Regions from separate parts of the Streptomyces sp. NPDC058632 genome, predicted to be linked through region 4. Evidence: riboswitches for the same ligand, from Rfam matches in the RefSeq annotation. Region 4 holds a riboswitch; each other region holds the start of a gene.
The links. Region 4 has a riboswitch for cobalamin ahead of ACFWVE_RS11710 (hypothetical protein). Riboswitches for the same ligand answer to the same signal wherever they lie in the genome.
Positions count from the first base shown of each region.

Region 1: it holds a riboswitch for cobalamin, as region 4 does, so the genes downstream of both, ACFWVE_RS09675 (energy-coupling factor ABC transporter permease) here and ACFWVE_RS11710 (hypothetical protein) in region 4, are expected to answer to the same signal.
Region 2: it holds a riboswitch for cobalamin, as region 4 does, so the genes downstream of both, ACFWVE_RS26265 (cobalamin biosynthesis protein) here and ACFWVE_RS11710 (hypothetical protein) in region 4, are expected to answer to the same signal.
Region 3: it holds a riboswitch for cobalamin, as region 4 does, so the genes downstream of both, ACFWVE_RS17885 (ribonucleoside-diphosphate reductase subunit alpha) here and ACFWVE_RS11710 (hypothetical protein) in region 4, are expected to answer to the same signal.

Region 1 is NZ_JBHXQZ010000017.1:80,851-84,614, forward strand. Features, by position in the region: gene ACFWVE_RS09670 (ABC transporter substrate-binding protein) at 1-818, opposite strand, end outside; cobalamin riboswitch at 1,053-1,262, shown strand; gene ACFWVE_RS09675 (energy-coupling factor ABC transporter permease) at 1,292-2,026, shown strand; gene ACFWVE_RS09680 (energy-coupling factor ABC transporter substrate-binding protein) at 2,023-2,397, shown strand; gene cbiQ (cobalt ECF transporter T component CbiQ) at 2,404-3,153, shown strand; gene ACFWVE_RS09690 (energy-coupling factor ABC transporter ATP-binding protein) at 3,150-3,764, shown strand, end outside.
Region 2 is NZ_JBHXQZ010000080.1:7,462-11,225, reverse strand. Features, by position in the region: gene ACFWVE_RS26275 (anion permease) at 1-760, shown strand, start outside; gene ACFWVE_RS26270 (hypothetical protein) at 794-1,015, shown strand; cobalamin riboswitch at 1,138-1,300, shown strand; gene ACFWVE_RS26265 (cobalamin biosynthesis protein) at 1,422-2,405, shown strand; gene ACFWVE_RS26260 (cobyric acid synthase) at 2,402-3,764, shown strand, end outside.
Region 3 is NZ_JBHXQZ010000042.1:5,707-9,470, forward strand. Features, by position in the region: gene ACFWVE_RS17885 (ribonucleoside-diphosphate reductase subunit alpha) at 1-1,950, opposite strand, end outside; cobalamin riboswitch at 2,075-2,245, opposite strand; gene ACFWVE_RS17890 (hypothetical protein) at 2,305-2,604, opposite strand; gene mctP (monocarboxylate uptake permease MctP) at 2,700-3,764, opposite strand, start outside.
Region 4 is NZ_JBHXQZ010000023.1:52,940-56,703, reverse strand. Features, by position in the region: gene ACFWVE_RS11720 ((2Fe-2S) ferredoxin domain-containing protein) at 1-215, opposite strand, end outside; cobalamin riboswitch at 344-473, opposite strand; gene ACFWVE_RS11715 (ferric reductase-like transmembrane domain-containing protein) at 591-1,577, opposite strand; cobalamin riboswitch at 1,921-2,123, shown strand; gene ACFWVE_RS11710 (hypothetical protein) at 2,243-3,229, shown strand; gene ACFWVE_RS11705 (cysteine synthase family protein) at 3,226-3,764, shown strand, end outside.

The DNA.
Region 1 (3,764 bases), on a different contig from region 4:
CGGTAGGTCTTGAGGCCGTCGTCGTTCTTGAAGGTGGCGGCGAGGTTGGGCGGGAGGGTCGCGCCGTCGAGGTCGCCGGAGCGCAGGCGGGTGGCGCGGACGTCGTCGTCGGCGATGATCGCCATGGTGAGTTTTTTCACCTTCGGGGCGCCGCCCCAGTAGTCCGGGTTCGCCTTGAAGGTGAGTTTCTCGCCCTTGCTCCAGCCGGTGAGGACGTACGGTCCGGTGCCGACCGGTTCGGTGTTGAAGGCGCCGGTGTTGGGGTCCTGCCCGCCCGCGATGTGCTCGGGGACGATGGGCAGGACGGTGCGGGCGGCGAAGGCCGCGTACGGGTACTTGAGGGTGAAGACGACCTTGTCGTCGCCGTCCGCGCGGACCTGTTCGACGGCGTCCAGTTCGCTCTTGGCGGTGTTGTTGGTCTTGTCGTCGAGCACCGTTTCGTACGTGTAGACCACGTCCTCGGCGGTGAGGGGTTCGCCGTCGCTGAACGTCACGCCGGAGCGCAGGGTGTAGGTGTAGGTGCGGCCGTCGTCGCCGATCTCGGGCAGGGCCTTCGCCAGGGCGGGCTTGAGTTCCAGGTCGGCCTCCCGGGCGAGCAGCCCGTCGAAGATCTTGGAGTTGCCGTCCTTGCCGTAGCCGAGCAGGGGGCTCAGGGTGTCGGGTTCGGAGGGAACGCCGATCACCACGGACTCGGCGGACCCGCCGCCGCCCGCGCCGGCGTCCGAGCCGCCGGTCGGCGCCGAGCAGGCGGCGGCCAGCGCGAGCGCGGCGGCGGTGGTCGCCGCGCCGGTGGTACGCCGTATTCGTCGGGTCGTCATCGAACCTCACACCTCTGCTGACTGGAATGCGTTGTTGCATATTAATTGCAGCAAGGTTCTGCCCAGGGCCCCGGCCCCTCATGCCGGCACTTCGGCGATCTGCGGCCGCCCGAGTGCCACCCCCTGCCATCGACGGGCGTCGGGCGTCAAGACCGCAGGTGTGCGCGGGGGTACGGGCTGCGGAACGCCGTCCGCGCGCCCCCGGTACCCGCTTGTCACCGGGCCGGAGCCGGTCTACTGTCGCCACGCCTTGGTGAACGGGAAATCCGGTGCGATACCGGTGCGGCCCTCGCCACTGTGATCGGGAAGTCCGGCTCCGGCCCCTGGTCCTGTCCCCGACAGGACCGACGGGGCAGCCACTGGGTCCATCCAGGACCCGGGAAGGCGGAGCTCGGGCGGTGGTACCCGTCAGCCAGGAGACCGGCCAAGGCGCGTCAACCATCCACGAGGTGCTGGAGAGGGTCTGCTGAGCCATGCACATTGCCGAGGGTTTTCTGCCACCGGCGCACGCGGTCGCCTGGGGCGCCGCGTCGGCGCCGTTCGTCGTCCACGGAGCCCGGTCGCTGATCCGTGAAGTCAGGGAACATCCCGAGAGCACGTTGTTGCTCGGTGCCTCGGGGGCGTTCACCTTCGTTCTGTCCGCGCTGAAACTGCCCTCGGTGACCGGGAGTTGCTCCCATCCCACCGGCACCGGGCTGGGCGCCATCCTGTTCCGGCCGCCGGTCATGGCGGTGCTGGGCACCATCACCCTGTTGTTCCAGGCCCTGTTGCTCGCCCATGGCGGGCTGACCACGCTGGGCGCCAACGTCTTCTCCATGGCGGTCGTCGGGCCGTGGGCGGGGTACGGCGTGTACCGGCTGGCGCGGCGGTGCGGGGCGCCGCTGATGGCGGCGGTGTTCTGCGGCGCGTTCGTCGCCGACCTGTCCACGTACTGCGTCACCAGCGTGCAGCTGGCTCTCGCCTTCCCCGACCCGGGGAGCGGGTTCCTGGGCGCGCTCGGGAAGTTCGGCTCCATCTTCGCCGTCACGCAGATTCCGCTCGCGGTGAGCGAGGGGCTGCTGACCGTGCTGGTGATGCGCCTGCTGGTGCAGTCCAGCGGGGGCGAACTGGCCCGTCTCGGCGTGCTGGTGGCCGAAGTCGCCCGCAACAGGCCCGCCGCGTCGGCAACGGCCGGGACGGCGGGAACGGAATCGGAGGTGGCGCGATGACCAGGAACGCGAAGATCAACACGCTGCTGCTGCTCGCCGTGGCCGCGCTCGCGGTGCTGCCACTGGCGCTCGGGCTCGGCGACCACAAGGAGGAACCGTTCGCCGGTGCGGACGGCGAGGCTCAGAGCGCGATCACCGAGATCGAACCGGACTACGAGCCGTGGTTCTCGCCGCTGTACGAACCCCCGTCCGGTGAGATCGAGTCGGGGCTGTTCGCCCTCCAGGCCGCCGTCGGCGCGGGTGTCCTGGCGTACTACTTCGGGGTGCGGCGCGGGCGCCGGCAGGGCGCGGAGCGGGCCCGGGAGCAGCAGCCGGCGCCCGGCCCCGGCCCCGGCCCCGGCGAGGCGGTCTCCCCCGGGCCCCGGGCCTGATCGCGCGTGCTGCCGATCGACGCGGCGGCGCACAGCAGCCGCTGGCGCCGCCGTCATCCGGTGGACAAGGCCGTACTCGGACTGGGTCTCACCGTGCTCGCGATCTCCCTGCCGCCGTGGCCGGGCGCGGCGCTGGTGCTGGTGACCGCGCTCGCGGTGCTGCTGGGCCCGGCGGGGGTGCCGGGCCGGCGGCTGTGGCGTGCCTACCGGGTGCCGCTGGGCTTCTGCGTCACCGGGGCGCTCACGCTGCTCGTGCAGGTGGGCGGTTCGGGCGGTTTGGTGTCACCGGCCCCCGAAGGGCCGCTGCGCGCGGGTGAGTTGCTGCTGCGCACTTCGGCGGCGTCCCTCGGGGTGCTGCTGTTCGCGTTCACCACGCCGATGTCGGACCTGCTGCCGCGCCTGGTGCGGGCCGGGGTGCCCGCACCGCTGGTGGACGTGGCCCTGGTGACGTACCGCATGAGCTTCCTGCTGCTCGACTCCGTGCGCCGGGTCGGTCAGGCGCAGGCGGCCCGGCTGGGGCACACCACCCGGGCGGCGTCCTGGCGTTCGCTGGGCGGGCTCGGCGCGACGGCGTTCGTCCGGTCCTTCGACCGGGCGGCGCGGCTGCAGACGGGGCTCGCCGGACGCGGCTACGACGGCACGCTGCGCGTCCTGGTGCCCGAGGCGCGTATCTCCGTACGGTTCACGGCCGTCAGCGTGCTGCTGCTCGTGGCGCTGGTCGCCGTCACCCTTCTCCTGGAAAGCCGGATGTCATGAGTGCTCCCGCGCCCAACGGTCCCGCACCGAACGGTCCCGCGCTGGTCGCCCTGCGGGACGCGTCCTTCGCGTACGAGGACGGCCCGGCCGTGCTGACCGGCCTCGACTTCGAGGTGCGTCAGGGGCGCGCGCTCGCGCTGCTGGGCCGCAACGGCAGCGGCAAGACCACGTTGATGCGGCTGCTGAGCGGTGGACTGCGGCCGAGCGGCGGCGAGTTGACGGTGGAGGGCCGGCCCGTCCGGTACGACCGCAAGGGACTGACGCGGTTGCGGACGACGGTGCAGTTGGTGGTGCAGGACCCCGACGACCAGTTGTTCGCGGCGTCCGTGGGCCAGGACGTGTCGTTCGGGCCGTTGAACCTCGGACTGTCCGACACGGAGGTACGGGCGCGGGTCGCACAGGCGCTGGCCGCGCTCGACATCACCGCGCTCGCCGAACGGCCCACCCATCTGCTGTCCTACGGGCAGCGCAAGCGGACCGCGATCGCGGGTGCGGTGGCGATGCGGCCGCGCGTCCTGATCCTGGACGAGCCCACCGCGGGTCTCGACCCGGACGGTCAGGAACGGCTGCTCGCCACGCTCGCCGGTTTGCGCGAGCGGGGCACCACGGTC
Region 2 (3,764 bases), on a different contig from region 4:
TGCCGGCAGCAAGTCCTCCGAGAAGGGGTACCGGGCCGGACAGATCGCCTCCGCCGGTCTGGTCTCCCTGGCCCACGGCACCAACGACGCCCAGAAGACGATGGGCATCATCACCCTGGCCCTGGTCGCCGGCGGCACCCTCGCCCCGGACTCCGACCCCCCGCTGTGGGTCATCCTCTCCGCGGGCGTGGCCATCGCGCTGGGCACCTACCTCGGCGGCTGGCGCATCATCCGCACCATGGGCAAGGGCCTGACCGACCTCCAGCCGCAGCAGGGCTTCGCCGCCCAGACCAGCGCCGCGACGGTCATCCTGGCCTCCTCCCACCTCGGTTTCTCCCTGTCCACCACGCACTCCGTCTCCGGTTCGGTGATGGGTGCGGGCCTGGGCCGCAAGGGCGGCGTGGTCCGCTGGTCGACGGCCACCCGGATGTTCGTCGCCTGGGGTCTGACGCTGCCGGCGGCGGCCCTGGTCGCGGCGATCGCCGAGTGGGTCTGCGGCTTCGGCAGCTGGGGCACCGCCCTCGTCGCCGTCTTCCTGATCGGCTCCAGCGCCGCGATCTGGAAGGTCTCCCGGCGCGAGGTCATCGACCACACCAACGTGAACGGCACCGACGACACCGACGGGGAGCAGGGCGGCGTCGTGACCGCGGCCATGGCCGCGGTGGCCACCCCGCCGGCGGGCCACGTGAGCGACGAACTCTCGGCCGCCGTCCCGGCCCCCACCGACCCGACGGCCCCTCCGGCCAAAACCACGGTCTGACCCCACAGCAGGACGCGAAGGAAGAAGAGCACCATGGAGATCGACTGGGCCGCCCTCGGTTCCGTCTTCGGCGTCAGCCTCGTGGTCACCGTGGCCCTGGTGGCCCTGTTCACCCTGGGCATCACCGGCCTGTCCCGTCGTGAACGGGCTGCCGCCCGGGGCGAGTCCGCGGGCCTCGCGGTCACCGGCGCCTACGCCTGCTTCGCGGCCTGCGTGGCGGCGGTGGCGTACGGGATCTACCTGATCATGGCCTGACGGTCCGTCCGGCGGGCGGTGCGGGGCGCGTTGCCTCCGTACCGCCCGTTCGCCGTGCCCGTACCCCTCCGGCATTCACCCTTCGAAACCTCCTGTGGGCCTCGGCACACTTCAGCCCCGCAGGTCAACGGCAAGTTGACGGTTCTTCCGGACCATGGTGAACTGCCGGAGCCAATACGGGCGGCAGGAGAGGAAGCCGGTGCGATTCCGGCGCGGTCCCGCCACTGTCACCGGGGTGAACCACCCCGGGAGCCAGGAACTCTCGCCGCCGGTCTCGTCGAACCAGGGCGTGGACACCCTGAGTGAGGACATATCGCCATGCCCGGCTGCCTGTTCAGGTCGACCAGCGACGCCCCGCCCCCGCTCGGGGCGGCCACCCCCACCGGATCCCCCACCGGCTGAACCCGTGGGTGCCGATCGCGCGTTCGCGTACGGCGCCGCTGCCGGCCTCCTCGGCGACCTGCTCCTCGGCGATCCCCGCCGAGGGCATCCGGTCGCCGCCTTCGGGCGGGCCGCGGCTGCCGTGGAGCACATGCTGTGGCGGGACGACCGGGGCCGCGGCGCGCTGCACACCGCCGTCTGCGTCGGCGGGGCCGTCGCTCTGGGAAGCCTGGCCGCCCGCTGCGTACGCTCCTCCCCCGCCGCCTCCATCGCCCTGACCGGCGCGGCCACCTGGGCCGTCGTCGGAGGAACGTCGCTGGCCCGGGAGGCCCGCGCCATCGGGCGCGCCCTGGCGTCCGGGGACGTGACGGCGGCGCGGGCGCGGCTGCCGCACCTGTGCGGGCGGGACCCGCAGGCACTGGACGCCGACGGAATCGCCCGCGCGGTCGTGGAGTCCGTCGCCGAGAACACCTCCGACGCCGTGGTGGGCGCCCTGGTGTGGGGTGCCGTCGCCGGTGTGCCGGGGCTGCTCGGGTTCCGGGCCGTCAACACCCTGGACGCCATGGTCGGCCACAAGTCCCCCCGCCACCTGCGGTACGGCTGGGCCTCCGCGCGCCTCGACGACGTCGCCGGGTGGCCCGGGGCACGGCTGACCGCCGTCCTCGCCTCGGCCGCCGGGCCGGACCCGCGGGGTGCCGTGCGGGCCTGGCGCGCGGATGCCGCCAGGCATCCGAGTCCCAACGCCGGGCCCGTGGAGGCGTCCTTCGCGGGTGCGCTCGGCGTGCGGCTCGGCGGGACTCTGTCCTACGCCGGGCGGGTCGAGCACCGGCCCGTCCTCAACGACGGTGGCCGTGCCGTGACCGTGGCGGACATCGACCGCGCGGTACGGCTCTCGCGCCGCGTCGGCTGGCTGGCGCTCGGTGCCGGCGCCGTCGCGCGGCCCGTGGTACGAGCGGTGATCCGGTCGGTGGTGCGGACGGCGCACCGTGGGAAGGGATGTACGTCATGAGTGGTGGGGGCCTGCTGGTCGCCGGTACGACGTCGGACGCCGGCAAGAGCGTGGTGACCGCCGGGATCTGCCGGTGGCTGGTGCGGCAGGGCGTCAGGGTCGCGCCGTTCAAGGCGCAGAACATGTCGCTGAACTCGTTCGTGACGCGGGAGGGCGCCGAGATCGGCCGGGCGCAGGCCATGCAGGCCCAGGCCTGCCGGGTGGAACCGCACGCGCTGATGAACCCGGTGCTGCTCAAGCCCGGCGGGGAGCGGAGCAGCCAGGTCGTCCTGCTGGGCCGGGCGGTCGGTGAGCTGAGCGCGCGCGGCTACCACGGCGGGCGGCAACAGCAGCTTCTGGGCACGGTGCTGGACTGTCTCGCGCAGTTGCGGGGCACGTATGACGCGGTGATCTGTGAAGGGGCAGGCAGTCCGGCCGAGATCAATCTGCGGCGCACCGACATCGTCAACATGGGGATCGCCAGGAACGCCGGGCTCCCCGTCCTCGTCGTCGGCGACATCGACCGCGGCGGTGTCTTCGCCTCCTTCTTCGGTACCGTCGCGCTGCTGTCCCCCGAGGACCAGGAACTGGTCGCCGGGTTCCTGGTGAACAAGTTCCGGGGCGATGTCTCGCTCCTCGAGCCGGGCCTGGACATGCTGCACGGTCTGACCGGGCGGCGCACGTACGGCGTGCTGCCCTTCCGTCACGGGCTCGGCATCGACGAGGAGGACGGACTGGCCGTGTCCCTGCGGGGTGCCGTGCGGGAGTCCGCGGTCGCCGCGCCGGTCGGCGAGGACGTGCTGCGGGTCGCCGTGTGCGCGGTCCCGCTGATGTCCAACTTCACGGACGTGGACGCGCTGGCCGCCGAACCGGGCGTCGTGGTCCGCTTCGTGGACCGGCCCGAGGAACTGGCCGACGCCGACCTCGTGGTGGTACCGGGCACGCGCGGCACCGTACGGGCGCTTCAGTGGCTGCGGGAGCGCGGGCTCGCACACGCGCTGACGCGGCGGGCGGCCGAGGGGCGGCCCGTGCTCGGGATCTGCGGCGGCTTCCAGATACTCGGCGAGCACATCGAGGACGACGTGGAGAGCCGCGCCGGCCGGGTCGACGGGCTCGGCATCCTGCCCGTACGGGTCCGGTTCGCGCGGGAGAAGACGCTCGCGCGGCCCGTCGGGGAGGCCCTCGGGGAGCCCGTCGAGGGCTACGAGATCCATCACGGGGTCGCCGACGTACGGGGAGGGACGGCGTTCATCTCCGATGACGGCGGACACGGCCTGGACGGCTGCCGGGTCGGGCAGACCTGGGGCACGCACTGGCACGGCTCGCTGGAGTCGGACGGTTTCCGCCGGGCCTTCCTGCGCGAGGTGGCCGCCGCCGCGG
Region 3 (3,764 bases), on a different contig from region 4:
CACCAGATACGAGTTGACCTGGAGGAACTCACCGGACAGCGTCTCGCGCTTGAACAGGTTGGACACCTGCGGCTCGATGCACTCGTACACACCGGCGATGGACGCGATGGTGGCGGTCGGCGCGACCGCCAGCAGCAGCGCGTTGCGCAGGCCGACGGACGCGATGCGCTCGCGCAGCGCCGACCACCGCTCGGGCCAGGCGAGTTCGGTGTCGTAGTGGTCGGGATGCAGCACGCCCCGGGCGGTCCGTGTGTGCTCCCAGGCAGGCAGGGCGCCGTCGCGTTCGGCCAGGTCGGCGGAGGCCTCGTACGCGGCGAGCATGATCCGCTCCGCGATCCGGGTGGAGAGCCGCCGGGCGCGGGGCGAGTCGAAGGGCAGGCGCAGGGCGAAGAAGACGTCCTGGAGGCCCATCACGCCCAGCCCCACCGGGCGCCAGCGCGCGTTGGAGCGGCCCGCCTGCTCGGTCGGGTAGAAGTTGATGTCCACGACCCGGTCGAGGAAGGTGACGGCCGTGCGCACGGTCTCGTCCAGCCGCACCCAGTCCAGGTCACCGGCGTCCCGGTCGACGAGCGCGCCGAGGTTGACCGAGCCCAGGTTGCAGACCGCGGTCTCCCCGTCGCTGGTGACCTCGAGGATCTCCGTGCACAGGTTGGACGAGTGGACGACGTGGCCGGGCTCGGCGGTCTGGTTGGCGGTGCGGTTGGCGGCGTCCTTGAAGGTCATCCAGCCGTTGCCGGTCTGGGCGAGGGTCCGCATCATGCGCCCGTACAGCTCCCGGGCGGGGATCGTCCTGCGTGCCAGGCCCGCGTCCTCGGCGGCCCGGTAGGCCGTGTCGAACTCCTCGCCCCACAGGTCGACCAGGTCCGGGACGTCGGACGGGGAGAACAGCGACCACCGCGCGTCGGCGTTCACCCGGCGCATGAACTCGTCCGGCACCCAGTGCGCGAGGTTCAGGTTGTGCGTACGGCGGGCGTCCTCACCGGTGTTGTCGCGCAGCTCCAGGAACTCCTCGATGTCGGAGTGCCAGGTCTCCAGGTAGACCGCCGCCGCGCCCTTGCGACGGCCGCCCTGGTTCACGGCGGCGACCGAGGCGTCCAGGGTCTTGAGGAACGGGACGATGCCGTTGGAGTGCCCGTTGGTGCCGCGGATCAGTGAACCCCGTGAGCGGACGCGGGAGTAGGCCAGGCCGATGCCGCCGGCGTGCTTGGAGAGGCGGGCCACCTGGTGGTAGCGGTCGTAGAGGGAGTCCAGCTCGTCCTTCGGGGAGTCGAGGAGGTAGCAGGACGACATCTGGGGGTGCCGGGTACCGGAGTTGAACAGGGTGGGGGAGGAGGGAAGGTACTCCAGGCGGCTCATCAGGCCGTACAGTGCGGCGACTTCGTCCACCGGCCGGACCTCCGTGCTCCCGGCGTCCTTCGCGAGGCCGGCGGCGACCCGCAGCAGGAAGTGCTGCGGCGTCTCGACGACCTTGCGGGTCACCGGATGCCGCAGCAGATAACGGCTGTGCAGGGTGCGCAGCCCGAAGTAGCCGAAGCGGTCGTCGGCCTGCGGGTCGATCAGCGCGTCGAGCCGGTCCGCGTGCCCCAGGACGAACGCGGCGGTCCGGTCCGCGACGAGGCCCTCGCGGTGCCCGGTCGCGATCGACGACGTGAACGACGTGACCCCCTGCGAGGCGGCCTCGGCGCGGATGCCGAGGGTCAGCAGCCGGGCGGCGAGCCGGGAGTAGACGGGATCCTCGGAGATGAGCCCGGCCGCCGCCTCGGTGGCCAGCTCGTGCAGCTCGGTCTCGTCCGCGCGCGCGGACCGGCCGCGCAGTGCGGCGGCGGCGACCCGGCCGGGGTCGGCGTCGGGGAGGTCTGCGGTCAGCCCGGTCAGGGTCCGCAGCAGCGCGGCACCGGGGCCGTCGCTCACGTCGGCCGCTGAAGCAGGATCGGCTGGCGCGATGGTCACGTGGGGCTCTCCCTCGCTCGGCGCGGGGCCTCGGCGAGGGCAGGGGGCAGCACACGGGCACGCGTACGCGCCGCGCGTCCACCGGCCCATTCCGCGAGGCCCGGACGTCGGGCACCCGGACCGGACGGCCGGGTGCACTGTCGGCAGGTCCTCGGACTCAAGCCCGTGCGGGCACGCGGGAAACGCGGACACGCACAAGTACACCGTTGCGGGACAGTTCCGGATTCGCACCGGATTCCCCTGCGGCGACAGCGAGCATGAGCATACATCTTGTGCCGGACACTGTAGGCAGTCCCATATCTTGTGTCGTAGGGAGTACTGCGGTGCCGGACCGGATGGTGTCAGAGCGTCAGCTCACAGGCGGGCGGCACGATCCGTACGCCTCCCTCCGTGGCCCGCGCCCGGTACGAACGTCGCCCCGCCCGGCACACTCCCCGCGCCGCCCGCCTCCGCCGCCCCGGGACGCGCCCCGGAGCCCTCCACGGCGACCAGTACCCCGGCGGCCGCGGCCCGCTCGGCGACGTTCCTGAACCCACCGAGGTACGCGTCGCTCTCCCCGAGGCCGAGCAGCCCGTCGCGCAAACAGGCCTGCGCGGTGATCCCACCGAGCTCCTCGAACTCGTACGGCTCCACCGGCCGGGGGGCGACGTCCATGGGCCGGGTGTGCCCCACGGGTACGACCACGGGCCGCCGGATCTCTCCGGCGGCCCGTTGCCCGTTGCCGTCCCCGCGTGCCGTGTCGGCCCCTGTCAGCGCTTTCCGTCGACGGCCACGTCGGCTGCTTCGGCCGCGTCCAGCGGCAACTCGGTGCTGACCTCCGGGTCGCCCGCGTCCGCCGTGTAGTCCTGCGGCCGGGTCTCGTCGATGCCCTCGGGAGCCTTGACCGCCCTCAGGACGAAGGTCAGGGCGATCGTGACCAGGGCGTTGATCACGAAGGCGGTGAGTCCGATGTAGCCGATCTCGCCGATGCCCGGGATCTCCTGCGACGAACCGCCGAAGTGCTTCTGCGTCGGCGAGGCCACCCCGTACGCCGCGACCGTGCCGTAGACCATGCCGACCGCCCAGCCCGCGAGCAGCGCCCAGCGGTGGAACCAGCGGGTGAACAGGCCGCCCACCAGGGCGGGGAAGGTCTGCAGGATCCAGATGCCGCCAAGGAGCTGGAAGTTGATGGCGACGGTCTTGTCCATGGTGAGGACGAAGGCCAGCGCCCCCACCTTCACGAGCAGCGAGACCACCTTGGAGACCTTGGTCTCCTGCGCCGGCGTCGCGTCCGGTTTGATGAAGTCCCTGTAGATGTTGCGGGTGAACAGGTTCGCGGCCGCGATCGACATGATCGCCGCCGGCACCAGCGCCCCGATGCCGATGGCCGCGAAGGCCACGCCGGCGAACCAGGCCGGGAACATGTTCTCGAACAACTGCGGGATCGCCAGCTGCCCGTTGCTGACATCGACCCCGGCCGCGATCGCCATGAAGCCGAGCAGCGCCAGCAGGCCCAGCATCAGCGAGTACAGCGGCAGGATCGTGGTGTTGCGGCGGATCACCTCACGGCTGCGCGAGGACAGCGTCGCGGTGATCGAGTGCGGGTACATGAACAGCGCGAGCGCCGAGCCCAACGCCAGCGTGGCGTACGTCCACTGGCCCGCCTCGGCCGGCACCAGCGCACCGCGCGGCGCGCCGGTGGCCGGGTTGGTCTCGCTGTACGCCTCGCTCGCCCTGGCGAAGATGTCGTCGAAGCCGCCCAGCTTGATCGGGATGTAGATGATCGCCACCGCGATCACGAGGTAGATCAGTGTGTCCTTCACGAACGCGATCAG
Region 4 (3,764 bases):
ACCAGTCCGAGCCAGACGGGCCGGGCGCCGGCAGCCCGGCCCGCCGCGGAGGGCTGGACGACGATGACGTTGGCCTGGTCGCACACGTCCAGGCACGCGGACACCCGCACAGGTACCTCCGCGCGCAGGCGCGCTGTCTGCGCCGCGTGGTCGACACCGATCACTTTCGGGCTGCCACAGCAGCAGTCCCTGCACACGACCACCCGGCAGGGCACTGGGGCGGGCTCCGAGGTCGCGACGTCGACGGACGTCGTTTCGGCCGGGCGCGCGTCGGCGGGCATGCGGCATCGTTCCTCTCTCCGGGGAGATCCGCCCCGGGGATGCGTCGAGGAGGCGACCGTGTGAGTCTCCTGGCTCCCGGGTCGATGCTCGCTCCGCGCCTTCCCACCCTGGTGCGGGCAGTGGTCGTGTGCGGGGCTCGCTCGCCGATCACAGTGGCGGGACCGCGCCGGATTCACACCGGCTTCCTCGTTCCGCCGTCGCCCTGTCGCCGGCCATCATTCCATTGCGCGGGCCCTCGCACCACGGTGGCCTCTGCCCCCGCCCGGAGGTGACCGGCCGGGCGGACAGGGCGTACGCGGACGGGAACGTCATTCCGCCTCCTGGACGTGCGGTGCCGTCGCGGGCGGCTCGGCCGGACGGTCCCGTCCTCCGTCGCGGCCGGACACCACGACGGCGAGGAGCCCGACGACGACCGCCCCGGCCGCGAGCCGTCCACCCGCCCGCGCCGCCCAGGCCGGCCAGGTCACACCCGTACGTCCCCCGGGCGCGCCCAGCCGCCCGGCCCTGCGGGCCGGCCGCAGCAACCGGAGCAACAGGAGCACCGCGACCGGCAGTTGCAGCAGCCAGAGCACGGTGCGCGGCCACTCCCCGTACCAGACGTTGGTCCCGTACAGCAGCGTGTGCCACACGCTCAGCACGTACACGACGATGACGAACCGGTGCAGCCGTCGCCAGGCGTTCGCTCCGATGCGGTGCCGGACGTAGAACAACAGGCCCAGGGGGATCGCCAGATACAGGGCGCCCTGACCGAGCGGGATGGCGACCCTGCCGGTCCCGGAGTCGTACCAGCCCGGCACGAAGCTGTCCGCGAAGCCCGCCCACAGCCGCTCGGCCCAGCCCGAATCCGCCTCGTAGCGGACGAGTTCCGCCGCGAACATCAGCGCGTGCGCGAGCATCAGGGCCATCGTGGTCAGGCTCGTGGTGCGGTGCCAGCGTTCCAGTACCCGTCGGGAGACCGGCAGCCGGGCGGGACGCGGCCCCGACAGCAGCAGTCCGAGCATCACCGTGCCCCACGCCCACAGCAGGCCCGACCACCCGAACGCCTGGCTGAGCAGATACATCCAGTAGGTACCGGGATCGGCCATGAACGGCATGACCGCGACCGTGTCGGAATCGCCCGAGTCCACGCGCGCGTACAGGAACACGAACACGGCCACCGTGACCACCACCGCCGCGGTGGCGTCGGGCAGAGCCGAGCGCAGATCGCCCCGCAGGGCGACACGGTCGGCGGGCGGGCGTTCTCGTCCCGGCCGGGAGGCTGTCCCGTCTTCGTCCGGACTCGCGTCTGACAGCATCAAGGGCCTCCCGGGCGCTGGCACCGCAGGGATGGTGCACGTGTGTCGTGGGGCAACCAGTCTGGCTGAGGGGACGACAAGTCACCGATACCCGATCCAGCCAGAGCCCGGAGCGATGACGAGGGCCGGCAGCTCACCGATCCGCTGCGGCCGCCGTTCCCGACTTCCCACCGGGTCCAGTGGGTACTGCGGATCCGCCGTCGCCGCACAGCCCGCGCGCGGCCGCCGGGCTTCCCCGCCCCGGCTGTCGCACCACTCTCATTCAGGACAACCGCCGATCCCCCACTGTCGCCGGGGCACCGGCGCCTCTACGCTGATCCACGCAGCCGGTTCGCGCCGCCCGTCCGCCTGGACGTCCGGTGGCGCGACGCAAGAGGGAACCCGGTGGGAATCCGGGACTGTCCCGCAGCGGTGAGTGGGAACGAACGCCGTCAAACGACACTGGGCCCGTGCCAGGGCCTGGGAAGCGACGGCCGGTAGGTGTCCGCGGATGTCCGGCGGGCGCGCCCACGAGTCCGAAGACCTGCCGCTGCGCCCGTGCGTCATGCGCGGGCTGTGCACGGTGACCTCGTGGGCTGGGTCGGCGGTACGGACGGTCGTAGGGCTTGCGTGTGACCGCGCCTCCTTCCCTTGCGGTGTACAGGACTCGGGACGGAGGAGAACGCGTGCGTGACCCAGCGAGCGCTCATCGGCTGTGCCGGTTCACGGCCGCCTCTTCGCCCAGTGGGCCGGAACGGGTCGTGCCGGCCCCGGCCGCACGCGACCGAAAGGGACAGGGGCCGCCGGAGCGCGGCACCCTGTCCGGTGTCTGCCACGGCACCCTGGGCGAGCTGTACCAGGGGCCGTTGCGGGCAGGCGCCGATCCGGACATCGCGGTGGTGTCCTTTCCCGTGAACCGCCATTCCTGGGTGTACTTCACCCCGGGGACTGCGGCCGGTCCGCCGCAGCCACCACCGCTCGGCGAGAAGGCGGTGGCCGCGACCCGGCTCTTCCTGGAGCACTACGGCCTCACCCTGCCGCCGGGCGAGTGGAGCGCGCACTCCGATCTGCGGGTGGGCGTGGGAATGGCCAGTTCGACCGCGGACATCGTGGCCACCCTGCGCTGCCTTTTCCACATCTTCTCTCTGTCCTGTGACATGGACGTGGTGCTCGGGATCCTGGCGGCGATCGAACGCACCGACAGCGTCTTCCTCGACGAGTTCGCGCTGCACCTCAGCGGCCGGCACCGGGTGGTGAGGAGGCTGGGCACGGACGTCGGCTTCCACACCGCCTTCGTCACCGAGCCCGGCACCGTGGACACCCATGCCGTCACCGGACGGCTGCTCGAGCACTACCGGCGGCGCGGGGAGGAGTACGAGCGGTGTCTGACCGATCTCCTCAAGGGCTTCGCCTCAGGCGACTCGGCCGCCGTCGCCCGTGCCGCGACCGTCAGCGCCACGTTGTCCCAGGAGGTGCTGCCCAAGGCGGCTTTCGGCAGCCTCCTCGCCCGCCGCGAGCGGTTCGGCGCCGACGGGATCTTCGTCGCGCACACCGGCTGTCTGATCGGCTACCTCTTCACCCGGCGCCTGGACCCCGACGTCAAGTCCGAACTGTCCGCGTTCTTCCACTCGCTCGGCCACCAGTGCTCATTCGCCCAAGGAGGCTACGGGTGATCCACCCCCACATCGCCGACGCCCTGAAGGTTCCGGACCTGGTGCGACTCACCGACGGAGTGGTCCTGCTCCGGTTCGAGTCCATGAAGATCTACTCGGCGCTCACCGCCGTGCGTCATCTGCTCGAGAGGGGCACGGTCCGACCGGGACAGACCCTGATCGACAGCTCCAGCGGCATCTACGCCTACGCACTGGCGCTGGCCTGCCACCGGTACGGCATGCGGTGTCACATCATCGCGTCCACCACCGTCGACGCCACCACACTCGCCCAGCTGGAGGTTCTCGGCGCCACCGTCGAACAGGTCCGGCCCTCGCGGAATCTCGGACTCGACCAGGAGCTCCGGGTGCGCCGGGTGCGCGAGATGCTCGCCGGGCGTCCCGACTGCCACTGGATGCGCCAGTACCACGACGACGTCCACTACCTCGGCTACCACGAGGTCGCCGACCGGATCGCGGCAGCGTTTCCGGGCACCGCACTGACCGTGGTCGGCGGGGTGGGGTCGGGGGCATCGACGGGCGGTATCGTGGAACGTCT